3 regions of the Paenibacillus allorhizosphaerae genome follow, and region 3 is predicted to be linked to each of the others. Evidence: riboswitches for the same ligand, from Rfam matches in the RefSeq annotation. Region 3 holds a riboswitch; each other region holds the start of a gene.
The links. Region 3 has a riboswitch for cyclic di-GMP ahead of ACFQI7_RS03465 (hypothetical protein). Riboswitches for the same ligand answer to the same signal wherever they lie in the genome.
Positions count from the first base shown of each region.

Region 1 (4,682 bases), on a different contig from region 3:
GTACATAGGCAATCTATAAAAAGGTTAGCATTTTCCATTCGTTGAGTATTTATTAAATCAAACGTTTGATTTAAAATAACGTTTAATGCTTACTGACGCTTCCGCACTGGCGATGATTCTCGTCGTCTGCGCCGTGGTCGGGCTGCTCGCTACGGCCGTGCGCAAAGACGTTTCGTTCGCTCCCGGAGGGGCGCGGTCGGCGTCGCCGGCGCCGTCGAATTCATAGACGGCTGGCCTTAGACCGGGTTTCGCTCAGCGCCAAGCTTGTCCTTCCTGCCACCGGCGTTCCCGGGTGGCTTGCACTTCCCGGTGCAAAGTTTCATAATGGTTATAAAGTAAAGGCTTTCAGCCAGTCGTGCAAGCAAGAGTGGCCGCATTTACGGAAGGGATGTTGTATGGCGCAGACAGATTCGGAAATGAAAATACGCATACTGCACGCCGCTAAAAAGCTATTTTCCGAGCAAGGCTTTGACGGGACGAGCGTCCGGCAAATTTGCGAGGAAGCCGGCGCCAATGTGGCGCTGGTGTCCTATTATTTCGGAGGCAAGGAGAAAGTGTTCCATGCCGTATTCGACTACTTTTTCCCGGGCCGGCGGATGCAGCAATATGAGGAAACGCTTAACCAACCTGTAGAGGGCTTACGGCTGATCGTGAAGGAAATCATCCTTTTCAGCATGACGGATACGGAGCTTAGCGGCATCATACAGCAGGAAATGATTCGCAGAAGCCCCCGGTCGGATACGATACGCGCCATCACGTTCCCCGTATGGGAAAAGGTGCGCGAGCTGCTGGAGAAAGGCAGACGTGAAGGCGTTTTCCGGTTCGAATCGTTGGATCACACGTTCATGTTCATTATCGGGGTCGCGCTGGGGCATAAAAAATTTCCGCATTTCGAACCGATCATGTCCGTAACGGAGTCGAATCCGCAATGGATGGCGGATCATGCCGTCGATTTTATTTTCAAAGCGCTGGAGGTCAAAGAACAGGAAACATAACGGACGGATAGGGGACATCCGCCCACACCGCCCGCCCTGGAAATTGCATAATATACATTAACTAGCTTCCAAAGGGTGATCCGTATCATGAATCGATTTCCAATGATGATCCGCAGCGTCAACGAAAGTCTGGATGAGATTATTACCGCTATTGATAAAGTGAATGCCATCTATCAGTCGGCGGAGCAAATGTCTCCAATGGTGAAGCAGGTCGCCAAACTGCTGGCCGACGCGAAAGCGGGAAATTCCGGGCCGGTACGAACGAGCGAAGGCCGCAGCAGGCAAGGGCAAGTTCATACGGCCCGTGCCAAAAAGAAAAAGCCGTCCTCAACCCGCGGCATAAGGCGCGTTTGGTAAACCCAATAAACGAGGAAAAAGCCAGGTTCCGGCCAACCTGGCTTTTTTTGGTTGGCAAACTCTCCCAAATGGGTTATACTGGAATCTATCATATGTTATTCCCAATATATCAAACTTGGTTGCCCCGGTTTTCTTCCTCCGCTACGGTCGTAGCGACCGTGTTCGCTAATTCGTCATAATTTGCACGAGCTTAATCGTATCAGCGAATTGAGTAGTTCTTTCGTAGGACAACTTTTATTTGAAGTGCCCTAAATATTGCAAAAGATGTTGATTGTTGTAAATTGCTGTGTTATGGTAATGAGGAATAATGACTAACTACTTTACTGATAAAGGCAGACTCTTCGAAAGAAGGGGACGCAAAGCCACAGGCCTAAAGGATCAATTTTTCTATGGCGGCTGGGTTTCCAAAGGAGGTAGGACGAATGATCGTTGCTGAATCTGTCCGTTGTTGACCCGGATGGTTCTTTATCATGCATATTTTTGAAAAAATGCTGCATCGCTTTTTCGCTATTGCTGCAAGAGTGATATAAAAGCAGACATGAAGTTACGGCAATGATAGGGTTTCGCAAGTGAACGGTAAAATTTATGTTGGATTTTGCAGAACGATGTCAATCGTCTTGCCGTTGTAGTCACCATGTTTCGACAGAACCAGATTAGAAGAAAAGCTTGTGCCACGTCTCCCCGTCGGTTTCTTCAAGCCTGATAGATTCAATGACCGGAGGACCTTGATAGACAAGGGCACCACAACAGCAGCGGAGTTCACTCAAGTTACTACATAACTTCGGTGCGGCGTGGGTTGGAACAAGAGATGAGAGGACGAGCATTTATGAAATCTTTCAAGCTGCTGACGACGATTTTTCAACCGGTAGTCTTTGCCATGAACAGACTAAAATTTTCCTTGAAGTTTGCGTTGATCGGTCTGTTTTTGATCATTCCGGCCATTGTCATCAGCCTGCTGTTAAGCAAGCAGATTATGGAGCAAATCCGCCTTGGATCCGAAGTAGGGCGGGGACTGAGCTATGTGAAGTCGATTCAACTGGCGGTAAATGAAACGATATCCTCCCGCGAAGCGTTACTGTCATCGGATGCGAGCAAAGCGGATGAGGCAAAGAAACGTTTGGCTGCGGCGATTGACGAACTATCCGTGAGCGAGCGCAAGTATAGCAGCGGAGCCGCTACGGGTGAAAAGTTGGAGAAGGTGCTGGAGCAGCACGCCAAGTTGAAAGAGGCGGCGCTTAAGGATAAGAAAGAAATTGTAGATCTGTACGCCGTGCTCATGACGGAGCTTAACAACCTGATTACGGCGGTCGGCGACGCTTCGAATGTCAACTTCGACAGCTATGAAGGAACCTCTTACCTCTTTAACGCGTATGCCAGCCAAATGCTTCCGCAAACGAACAATACCTCGGTGATGAAAAGCATCGGTCCCGACGTATTAGCGCGAGGCTCTTTGACGGAGGATGAGAAGTTATGGCTGCGCACAGCCTCCGTGAAGTCGCGAATGAACGCTTTGCAAACTTCCATGGATACGTTTTTCCGGGCAAATCCGGAGTACGCAGAGCGGCTTCAAAAGCCGACGGAACAAGCGATTTCGGCATCCAACGCATTTTCCGATCTGGTTGGGACCAAAATGCTCAACGCTGCCGAAATGATGAGCCAAAAATCCGAATTCGACATCGTCGTTTCCAAGACGGAAGAGGCGAATGCCGCTTTGCTGAGCGCGCTTTCGGCGACGCTTGACGAAATAACGAAGGAGCGGATGGACAGCAACCGGAGCACGATCGTGTGGGTCATGCTGCTGGTAGTATTCGTGATCGTCTTATCCGTTTATTTGTTCTCCGGGTTCTACATCTCGGTGATCCGATCCATTCGTCAGTTGTCGGAAGCGTCGGCGACGCTTGCGGCCGGGGATCTGCGTACGCAAATCCGGCTTCAGACCAAGGATGAGATGAGCTACATCGCCCAGTCGTTCAACGAAATGGCGGCCTCTCTCGAGAAGCTGATTACGATGAACAAGAAGGTCGTCGACCAGGTGGCGGAGTCATCCACGATCCTGCTCGAAACCTCGAACCAATCGGCGGCTTCGACGGAACACTTCAACCAGGTGATCGGGGACATTGCCCAAGGATCGTATACGCAATCGGAGGCGGCGCAGCAATCGTCCACGGCCATGGTCGAAATGGCTGCCGGCATTCAGCGCATTGCGGAATCCTCTTCGACCGTATCGGAGGCCGCCATCGTGGCGTCCACAAGAGCGGAGAACGGGAATACGCTCGTGCAATCGGCAATTGGTCAGATCGATTCGATTCATCAAACCGTGCAATTGGCGGCGCAAATCGTCCATACGTTAGGGCAGCGGTCCAGCGAGATCGGCCAAATCGTAGGAATGATCAGCGAAATCGCGAATCAGACGAATCTGCTTGCCCTGAACGCTTCGATCGAGGCGGCCAGAGCGGGCGAACACGGCAGCGGCTTTGCCGTTGTAGCCGCAGAAGTGAAGAAGCTGGCGAACGCAAGCAAAGACCAGGCGCAAAGCATCGACGGATTGATCAAGGACATTCAAGACAGCGTCAACCAAGCGGTACAAGCCATGAATCAGGGCGTAGAGGATGTCAATATCGGTTCCAACATGATGAAAGAGACGGAAGCTTCATTCCGTCATATTTTGGAATCCGTACAGGAAGTCGCGGAGCAAATTCAGGAAATTTCCGCAGCAGCGGAAGAAATGTCGGCAGGCTCCCAGGAAGTTTCCGCATCGCTTGAGGAGATGGTGGATATCGCCGGAGTCGCCAGAGATAAGGCATCGGACGCCAACTCTTCGGTTTCCGTTCAGTTGAAATCCGCCGAAACCATTCAATCGTATTCACGGAAGCTCAATGAGCTTGCGATGAGTCTGCAAACCGATATGGGGCGTTTTAAAGTGTAGGAGCAGGATTTATATAAAAGATCCAAAGTAACGATTGGGAGGGACTTATTGATGTTGGGATGGAGAGGTACAAAACGAATTTGGGTGACTGGGCTGCTCGTCATGGCTCTGGCCTTAACGGGCTGCGGTGGAAAAGCGACGCCGGCATCAGGCGGGAAGGACGGCAAAGGGGAAGCGCAGAATCAGCAGGAATTGGTCAAGTGGAAGCACGGGATCGTTAAAGCCAGAGGCGACGCATCGTACCAGCTGATGGCGAAAGAGAAAAACTTCTTCAAAAAGCACGGCGTCAATATCGAATACATGGAGTTTGAGAGCGACGTTACGATGCTGCAGGCGCTCGTCGCCGACCAAATCGATTCGATGGAAGCGAACCCGGCTTCGGCACTCACGGCCGTACAGCAAGG
Region 1 is NZ_JBHSRV010000007.1:44,009-48,690, reverse strand. Features, by position in the region: gene ACFQI7_RS23405 (hypothetical protein) at 86-226, shown strand; gene ACFQI7_RS23400 (TetR family transcriptional regulator) at 396-995, shown strand; gene ACFQI7_RS23395 (hypothetical protein) at 1,083-1,352, shown strand; cyclic di-GMP riboswitch class I at 1,674-1,761, shown strand; gene ACFQI7_RS23390 (methyl-accepting chemotaxis protein) at 2,179-4,278, shown strand; gene ACFQI7_RS23385 (ABC transporter substrate-binding protein) at 4,330-4,682, shown strand, end outside.
Region 1: another riboswitch for cyclic di-GMP. It lies ahead of ACFQI7_RS23390 (methyl-accepting chemotaxis protein); the one in region 3 lies ahead of ACFQI7_RS03465 (hypothetical protein).

Region 2 (4,682 bases), on a different contig from region 3:
AATGCTCTACGTTATCCGCCCGGTTATCCGGTTTAGCCATGAGAGAATTCAGCTCCTTTGGGATGATCGGTGCAATGATGCACCAGATATACAATGCCACGGCAGCGCCAAAAATATACAAGCGAAAAGCCGAATTGCGGTATGAAAGGAGTTCGTATGACATCGATACGTTTATCGCCGAGGCCTCCATATGATTTTACAAAGATGGTGCGACGGCTGCAGGGCGTGAAGCATGAGCTGTACCGGATGGAAGACTATGCCCTGGTCCGAACCGTTCGGCTTGCAAAAGCCTCTTCCCCTCTGCTTGTGCGGATTGACTCCATAGGCACGATTGAAAAGCCTGAGCTGAAAGTTGACGTTGCAGGCGGTGGCAAGTTGGGAGAAGCAGAGAAGCTGGAGCTGGAACGGCTGCTCGGCCGCATGCTGTCCGCTGAGGTGGAATTAAATCCGTTCTATGAGCATATGGAAGCGCTAGGTGATGAATGGTCCGCGATCTGCGCACGGTTTCGCGGTCTTCATCTGCTGCTGGAGGCCGATTTGTTCGAATGCATGTGCAAGACCGTTATCGGACAGCAGCTGAATTTGGCTTTTGCCTCCGAACTGAATCGGAGGTTGATGGGAGCCGCTGCTCAGCCGCTGGAGCATAAGGGCGTCATCTACCCGGTGTTCCCCTCGCCCGAAGAAGTGGCGAGCCTGGAATACGAGCAGCTTCAGACATTGCAGTTCAGCCGCCGCAAAGCGGAATATGTGATCGATTGGGCGAGAGCGATCGTATCGGGCACCGTCGATTTGCAAGCGCTCTTCGCGATGGACAACGAAGAGATCATGGAACGGCTTACCCGGCTGCGGGGCATAGGGCGGTGGTCGGTGGAATGCTTTTTGCTTTTCGGAATGGGTCGAACCGATCTGCTGCCGGCGGCGGATATCGGTTTAAGGAATGCGCTCAAAAAGCTGTACGGACGATCTGAGCAGCCGAAGGAAGAGGAAGTGCGCCGGATCGGAGCGTCATGGACGCCGTGGAGCAGCTATGCTTCGCTATATTTATGGGAAAGTCTGCATGACTCGGAAAGGGCGTGACATGACCGATGGTCGGCTTTGCGATCCTGCTCGGCTTTTATTTTTTAGGAACATTGCTGCACAGCGGACTGCAAATTCCGCTTCCAGCGAATGTAATCGGGTTAATTCTGTTTACGCTATGCTTGTTTCTCCGAATCGTCAAATTGGAGTGGGTCGAGGAAGCGAGCCAATTTTTGATCAAACATATGCTGCTGCTGTTTGCTCCGATCGTCGTAGGTACGATGGTCTTTTTCGGACTGATCGGCCGGGAAGCCGTTCCGATCCTGGTCAGCTTGTTTGCAAGTACGTTCGGCGTTCTGCTGATTTCGGGATGGATGGCGAAGCTTACGCGGGCTGCGCAGCATAAGGAGAGGAGTGAAGGAAGTGACCCTCTCTGACATTACCGGTCAGCCCTTATTCGGCATTACATTGACCGTTGCGGCTTACGCCGCGGCACTAGGTTTGCAGCGCAGGTGGAAGGCGCTTCATCCGCTGCTGATTTGTTCCGCAATCATCGTTATCATTTTGCTGCTTTTGCATGTGCCCTATGAAGTATATCAAACGGGCGGCGAATACATCGTCTTTTTGCTTGGACCGGCGACCGTAGCGCTAGGCGTGCCGCTATACAAAAATGCACGACGCATTCGGCAAAATGCGATCTCTATACTAACCGGCATATCGGTTGGATCCGTCTGCGCCATTGTATTGTCGGCAGCGCTCGTGTGGTGTTTGGGCGGAAACCGGGAGCTGATGGTGACGATGATGCCCAAGTCGGTCACATCGCCGATCGCGCTGGAAATATCCCGGCAGGCCGGAGGGATTCCCGAGCTGACGGCGGTGCTTACGGTGCTGACCGGGTTGATCGGCAGCATGCTCGGACCGGGACTGCTGCGCCTCGCGGGCGTTCGCGACGACATCTCGATAGGTACGGCGATCGGTACGGCGGCACATGGCATCGGCACGGCCCGCATTATTCGCGACTCCGAGCTGGCTGGCAGCGTCAGCGGCTTTGCCATGGGGGCGGCGGCCATTATTACTTCATTTTTATTTATTCCGTTATACGTTTGGCTGCATTAATCATTGTTCTCAAACATGTTCATTTCTTTGGCCTGTTTCGCAAACAGAGGGAATCATTTTTACGCGCCATATAATGTTCATCGATTTGTCGAATTATCGAGAAGAAAGATGAAAATAATATTTGACGGAAAATGAGCCGATATGCTTAAATATGATTACGAATCCCATAATACATAATCAGAAGAAGCTATGACCGGCTGTTCTTAATTGGGCACTTGGACCGCCGCGAGCCAGTAGTGCAACCGACCTGACGATCTATGCAGTTAGGTCTTTTTTGCTTGTTCAACGATAATCGAAACGAGGGATGTTCGATATGGCTCCCCGCAAAAAAATAGGCGATCTATTGGTTGATGCCGGCTTGCTCACACAAGAACAACTGGCGACGGCGTTACAGGAACAGCGGGAAACGAAGATGAGACTCGGCGAATTTTTGATCAAGCGCAATTACCTCACCGAACAGCAGCTTATCGAAGTGCTGGAATTCCAGCTCGGCATCCCGCACATTCAGCTGTACCGACAAAAGATTGACCCGAAAGTGATCAATATGATTTCACAGCGGCTGGCGCTGCAGCATCAAGTATTGCCTGTTCGTCTGGAGAACAATAAGTTGATTCTCGCCATGGCCGATCCGCTTGATTATTTTGCGATTGACGAGCTGCGGATGAGCACGGGCTTGCGTATTGAGCCTTATATTGCCGCTCGGGACGAGCTGCAGCGTGCGATCAAACGTTATTATGGACTGCAGGAATCGGTTGATCAGATCAGTCAAATATTGCAAAACCGGGAGCAGGAGGAAGCAAAGCTTCCGGCTGGGGAGGAAGATTCGCCTGTCGTGAAGACGGTGAATCAAATCATTATTCAAGCGGTGCAAATCGGCGCAAGCGATATCCATATTGATCCGCAGGAAGACAGCTTGCGGATTCGTTACCGGGTGGACGGTTTGATGCGAACGGAGCGGACGCTGCCGGCGCATATGCAAAGCGTGATCGTGGCGCGGATCAAAATTATGGCAAATCTGAACGTAGCGGAGAGGCGGCAGCCGCAAGACGGTCGAGTGGAGATGGAAATCGATTTTCGCAAAGTGGACATCCGCATCTCTACGTTGCCTACGATTCACGGCGAAAAGATTGTCATGCGCGTACTAGATCTCGACAGCACGCTGGAGGAGCTGGAAAAGCTCGGCTTGTCCGACCACAACCTTCCGTTGTTTCTCAAGGGGATTCAAAATCCGCACGGTGTCGTGCTTATTACGGGACCTACGGGAAGCGGGAAAACGACGACGCTCTACTCGGCGCTGTCGCGTCTGAATCAGGAAAACGTCAACATCGTTACCGTGGAAGATCCGGTTGAATATAAGCTGCAAGGTATCAATCAGGTGCAAGTGAATTTGACGACGGGGTTAACTTTTGCCCGCGGGTTGCGGGCAATTTTGCGGCAAGATCCGAATGTGGTGATGGTCGGGGAAATCCGCGATCTAGAGACGGCGGAAATCGCAGTTCGGGCGGCGATGACAGGGCACCTGGTGTTGAGTACGCTGCATACGAACAGTGCAGTCAATGCAATTACCCGCTTGATCGATATGGGGGTTGAGCCGTTCCTCGTGTCTTCATCCATCAGCTGTATCGTCGCTCAGCGGCTGGTCCGCAGAGTGTGTCCTTACTGCATGACGGATCACCAACCTACCGAAGCCGAGCGAAAGCTGCTGGATGAGTACGGTTTCCGCAATCCCGCGATGAAAAAAGGCAGCGGCTGCGGAGAATGCGGACGTACCGGTTTCAAAGGCAGACTTGCGATACACGAAATCGTATATGTGGACAACACGCTGCGCTCGATGATTTTGCAAAAACGATCGGATAGCGATTATAGGTCACATGCGATCAAGCAAGGTTTGGTTCCGTTAATCGTGGACGGATTGGGCAAAGTAGCCGCCGGACAAACGACGATGTCCGAAATTTTCCGGGTGTCCGGTTTCGAGTAAGAGAAAACAGTTGTTTTAAATAGGACTAAAGGTGTAATTTTTAAGAAAAACTAGTCCTAATAACCTATACCCACATATACTATTATTAAATAATATAGTATAATGCTGATAAGATAACAGGTCAAAATACCTAAGATGAATGGGTTGGAGGGACTTCTTTGAGTTTATTGGACTATATGAGGCTTGCGATGGAGCACAAAGCTTCGGATATCCATATAACGGTCCATTCGCCGCCAATGTTTCGTATCCATGGTCACCTCAGACCTGCAGCCAGCCACGTCTTGAGTCCGGAAATGACCACGAATATGGCCAAGGAGCTAATGACTGAGGAACAATATCAGTTGTTCATGACAAAGGGCGATCTTGACTTTTCATACGGCATCGAGAATGCGTCCCGGTTTCGGATCAACGCGTTTCATCAGAAAGGGAACTTGAGCTTGACGATTCGCCTGATCCCGGCGACCGTTCCGCGAATCGACGACCTTAATCTTCCGGAAATGGCGGAGCAGTTTGCCAGGAAGCCTCAGGGACTTTTGCTCGTAACCGGGCCGACGGGCAGCGGGAAGTCGAC
Region 2 is NZ_JBHSRV010000002.1:895,925-900,606, forward strand. Features, by position in the region: gene tlp (small acid-soluble spore protein Tlp) at 1-40, opposite strand, end outside; gene ACFQI7_RS12840 (DNA-3-methyladenine glycosylase family protein) at 157-1,077, shown strand; gene ACFQI7_RS12845 (CidA/LrgA family protein) at 1,086-1,454, shown strand; gene ACFQI7_RS12850 (LrgB family protein) at 1,432-2,133, shown strand; cyclic di-GMP riboswitch class II at 2,307-2,388, shown strand; gene ACFQI7_RS12855 (GspE/PulE family protein) at 2,447-4,111, shown strand; gene ACFQI7_RS12860 (type IV pilus twitching motility protein PilT) at 4,288-4,682, shown strand, end outside.
Region 2: another riboswitch for cyclic di-GMP. It lies ahead of ACFQI7_RS12855 (GspE/PulE family protein); the one in region 3 lies ahead of ACFQI7_RS03465 (hypothetical protein).

Region 3 (4,682 bases):
GGTGGGTTGGTCGTAGCGGTAGCCTTGATGCTTGTGAGAGTATTGAAGCGGAGCGCCCAGCGTATCCCGCAAATAGCTCAAATCCCGGGACGCTTGGCGGATCGAGATTTCGAATCGCTCGGCAATCGCTTTGACGTTCGGATAGCGCAGCGAGCGGATTTGTCCGTCGATCCATAAAATTCGATGTAAATTACTCATCGGCTCCCCCCACTGTCGCCGGTCGCAACCCCGTTTCTATCCTTAAAACGCTCGAGACACGTCTTGCATATGCAGGATTTCCCCAACTGCTCCGGCTTCACGAGCTCGAATATTGATTTCGGGAAATTTTGTTTGCTGCACCAGCATGTTCCGTGCGGTTTGCCTGCAACATTGCCGCAATCGTTATCGCGTCCGCAGAGGGGACATGTCATTGCCTTTCCATCCTTCATAAGGTCACCTGCTTGCTTCAACTTGGAATCGCTGTCTCACATTATATCATAACGTGTTTTGGCAATATACAGACGTAGCGGTCCGGTTCGTTTATAATAATGGAAGAACCTGTGAATTCATCTCCGGAGGTGGACAGTCTTGCTGCCCAAAGCGATATTACTGGACCTGGACGATACGATTATTTCATTTGATTACGGCGTCGATCTGGATGTTTGCTGGAAAAACGCATGTATGAATCACTTTCCTGCGTGGTCGGAAGCAGCTATAGACGATGCGGTTAAGGCGATCAAAAAGCAAGCGCAGTGGTACTGGAGCGATGCGGACAGGCACCGTACGGGGCGGCTGCAGATGAATGAAACAAGGAGGCATATTGTCGAGACGGCTCTGACCGATGCCGGTCTTCCTGTTCAAGAAGAAGCATCTCTTCTTCATCGAATTGCTGACGAGTACGGCCGTTCGCGCGATGCGGCGATTACGCTGTTTCCGGGCGCGGTCGAGACACTGGAATACATACGTGCGCTCGGGATGAAACTGGCGCTCATTACGAATGGGAGCTCGCATGGCCAACGAAGCAAAATCGATCGATTCCAGCTGTCCCCCTACTTCGACGATATTTTCATCGAAGAAGAATGCGGTATCGGCAAACCGGAACCCGGGATTTATCACATGGCCATGAGTCGATTGGGGGTGCACCCAAGCGAAACATGGATAATCGGAGATAACTTCAAATGGGAAATCGAGGCGCCTCAAGCGTTGGGAATCAAAGGGGTATGGGTCAATCATCGCGAGATGGATATCTCTTCCCTTAGCGTGCAGCCTTACTATTCGATCAAGACGCTAAGCGACATCGTTCGGCTGTTGAATGCTTCCACCGATAGAGCCGCTGAAGCCGCTCCGGAAATAAGTACTTAATGCCTATGTAATTAGAACTACACTGTCTAATAAACTCGATTTTTGATGGGTCTTGTGGTATAATGGGGTCACGTTACGGTTATCTCGATAAACGGCAAACCTGATGAAAGTCAGGGACGCAAAGCTAAAGGGACTACAGTGTCATTGCACAATGTCAGCCAGCTGCCGAAAGATATAGGCCCGTATGTCTATGCCTTCCTTTCGCGTATAGGAGAGTCACGCTAGTATCAACTTTCCGGCTGCATCATCTTGAACATCATTCGAGGAGGCGGTAGATGATGAACAAACGTTACGAAACCATTTCAACAGTGGAAATGCAAAACAATTTAACCGATATTTTAGGGGAAGAGCTTTCGCAGCAATTGCAATCGACGATGCGTCAAGCATCCGAACGGCAGCTGATCGAATTGCGCGATTCGCTGAAGGTGATGTCCCAATGGCTTCAGGAACAAGCAAGCGAGCAACAGCCTGCCGCAGTATAATGAATCAAACAAGAAAGACAGCCACAAAAATGTGGCTGTCTTTCTTGTTTGGATCGGACGGTAACGCATTCCCCCATCAAGCTGCTTCCTGACTGACACCGGAATTTGCTTCCTCCGCTTTCCGGACAGGAGAATAAAGTGATACAAAAAAGACGCCGAAAAAAATCAAAGAATATACAAACATGATCTCCTTGACCATCGGCAGATGTATCCACGGGGCATGCTTGAACACTATGATATACAGTTGGAATAGGAAGATTTTAAACAAATCGTGAAGCAGCTCGGAAAACATATTTCGCTCCATAGGGTATCTCTCATTTTCAATGTAGTCGCTGTTACTCTATGAATATGAGCGAGCTGTCCATATTATTCTTTTTTTCACATGACACGGATGAAAGTCTCGCTGAAAGTTCATGAAGCGTCAGGCCTAGGGCCGCATCATTTCAACAAAAGCTCGACCCGACGTACGACTTCTTCTGCTGTGAAGCCGTATTCCTTGATCAATACGGAAGCCGGGGCCGAAGCGCCGAACCGATCGATCCCCATCATCGCTCCCCGATCGCCTGCATATTCCCGCCATCCTTGCGTCGACCCCATCTCCAACGTAAGCCGGATCGGCACCTCCGGCGGAAGAACCGCGCGCTTGTACGCCTCGGGCTGCTTCTCGAACCGCTCCCAACTGGGCATGCTAATGACACGTACGTGAATGCCGCGTTCGCGCAGCCTTTGCTGCGCTTCCAAAGCCAGCTGCACCTCCGAACCGGTGGCAATGACCAGCGCATCCGGAACGGACCGCTCCCCCTCTGACAAAACATAAGCGCCTTGCGCGATGCCTGCCGGCGCCAGCTCCGCCGTGCCCAGCAATATCGGCAGCGCCTGCCGCGTTAAAATAAGAGCGCATGGCCCGTCGCTTTGCGCTACCGCGAACTTCCATGCGGCTATCGTCTCATTGGCATCCGCCGGACGGAGCACCGTGATGCCCGGAATGGCGCGGAGCGCAGCCAGCTGCTCCACCGGCTCATGCGTAGGGCCGTCCTCCCCAACGGCGATGCTGTCATGCGTGAACACGTAGACGGCTGGAAGCCGCATCAGCGAGGCAAGGCGGATCGCCGGGCGCAAATAATCGGAAAACACGAAGAACGTAGCGCAAAACGGACGGACTCCTCGATGGAGCAGCATGCCGTTCAAGGCCGCGCCCATCGCGAATTCCCGTACGCCGAAAAACACATTGCGCCCGCTGTAATCCGGAGCCGCAAACCGATGCGATGCCTTGATGTTCGTTTTTACAGACGTCTCCAAATCCGCCGCGCCGCCGATCAGGAACGGCACCGTCCCGGCAATGGCATTGATCGCACGTTCCGACACTGATCTCGTCGCCACAGGCGGATCGCTGGGGCCGTATAACGGCAGCGCCGAATCCCAGCCTTCGGGCAATTGGCCGGCGGCCGCCGTATCGAACTGCGCGGCAAGCTCCGGATACGCCTCGCGGTAGCTTTGCATCATCTTGCGCCATGCCGTTTCCTTGTGGTCGCCCGCTAGCTTCAATGCGGCAAAATGAGGCTTCGCTTCCTCGGGAACGAAAAATTCCGGCTCGGCCGGCCAGTCGAAAAACCGTTTCGTCAACAATGTCTCCTCATGACCGAGTGGAACGCCGTGCGACCCATGCTCTCCCGCTTTGCCGCTCTTGTTCGGACTGCCGTAGCCGATGACCGTCTTCACTTCAATAAGCGTAGGACGCGGGTCCGCTTGCGCTTCGGACAAAGCTTGGCCGATCGTTTCAAGATCGTTGCCGTCCTCCACTCGCAGCGTATGCCAGCCGTAACTGGCAAACCGCATCAGCACATTTTCCGAAAAGGACACGTTCAGGTCGCCATCGAGCGAAATGTCATTCGAATCGTACAGCACAATCAGCTTGCCGAGCTTTAAATGCCCGGCGAGCGAAGCGGATTCCCCGGTTACGCCTTCCATCATATCGCCGTCGCCGCAAATCGCATACGTGAAATGATCGATCACCGGGTAATGATCCCGGTTGTACACAGCCGCCATATGCGCCTCGGCCATCGCCATCCCGACCGCCATGCCGAAGCCTTGCCCGAGCGGACCGGTTGTCGCGTCCACGCCCGGCGTATGGCCGAATTCCGGATGGCCCGGCGTTCTGCTCCCCCACTGGCGAAACCGCTTCAGTTCGTCAAGCGGCAAATCATATCCGAACAAGTGCAGCAGGCTGTACAGCAGCATGGACCCGTGACCGGCGGACAGGACGAAACGGTCGCGGTTGATCCAGTCCGGATGACTCGGGCTGTGCGTCATGTACCGGGACCACAACGTATAAGCCATCGGCGCTGCGCCCATGGGCATGCCGGGATGCCCGGAGCCGGCGCGATTGACCGCGTCGACGGCGAGCATGCGGATCGTTTGAACCGACAATTCATCAATCGATTTGTTGTTTTGAATAACCATGCAAATCCTCCTCCTTCAATCCCATTGCTTATAGATGTTCATTTGCTTTACAACCGATTATAATAGACGAAGCTGCTATTTATGAAATCGATATTTTGCATAGCTGATATAGATGGAGGTAATAGCATGATCAACAACCTGGAATTGTACCGAGTCTTTTACTGGACGGCAAAAGAACTCAACTTATCACGCGCGGCGGAACGGCTGTTCATTACCCAGCCCAGCGTCAGCCACGCGATTAAACAGCTGGAAACGGAGCTCGGCGTTGCGTTATTTCACCGCGGTTCAAAAGGGGTCAAGCTGACGGAGGAAGGGAGTCTGCTGATGCTGCAGGTGGACAAAGCGTTCCGTTCCATCGAATCGGCGGAACGGCATATCGCGGAAATGCATCAGCTCATG
Region 3 is NZ_JBHSRV010000001.1:824,862-829,543, forward strand. Features, by position in the region: gene ACFQI7_RS03450 (helix-turn-helix transcriptional regulator) at 1-198, opposite strand, end outside; gene ACFQI7_RS03455 (cysteine-rich CWC family protein) at 195-428, opposite strand; gene ACFQI7_RS03460 (HAD family hydrolase) at 568-1,341, shown strand; cyclic di-GMP riboswitch class I at 1,425-1,511, shown strand; gene ACFQI7_RS03465 (hypothetical protein) at 1,617-1,823, shown strand; gene tkt (transketolase) at 2,262-4,283, opposite strand; gene ACFQI7_RS03475 (LysR family transcriptional regulator) at 4,410-4,682, shown strand, end outside.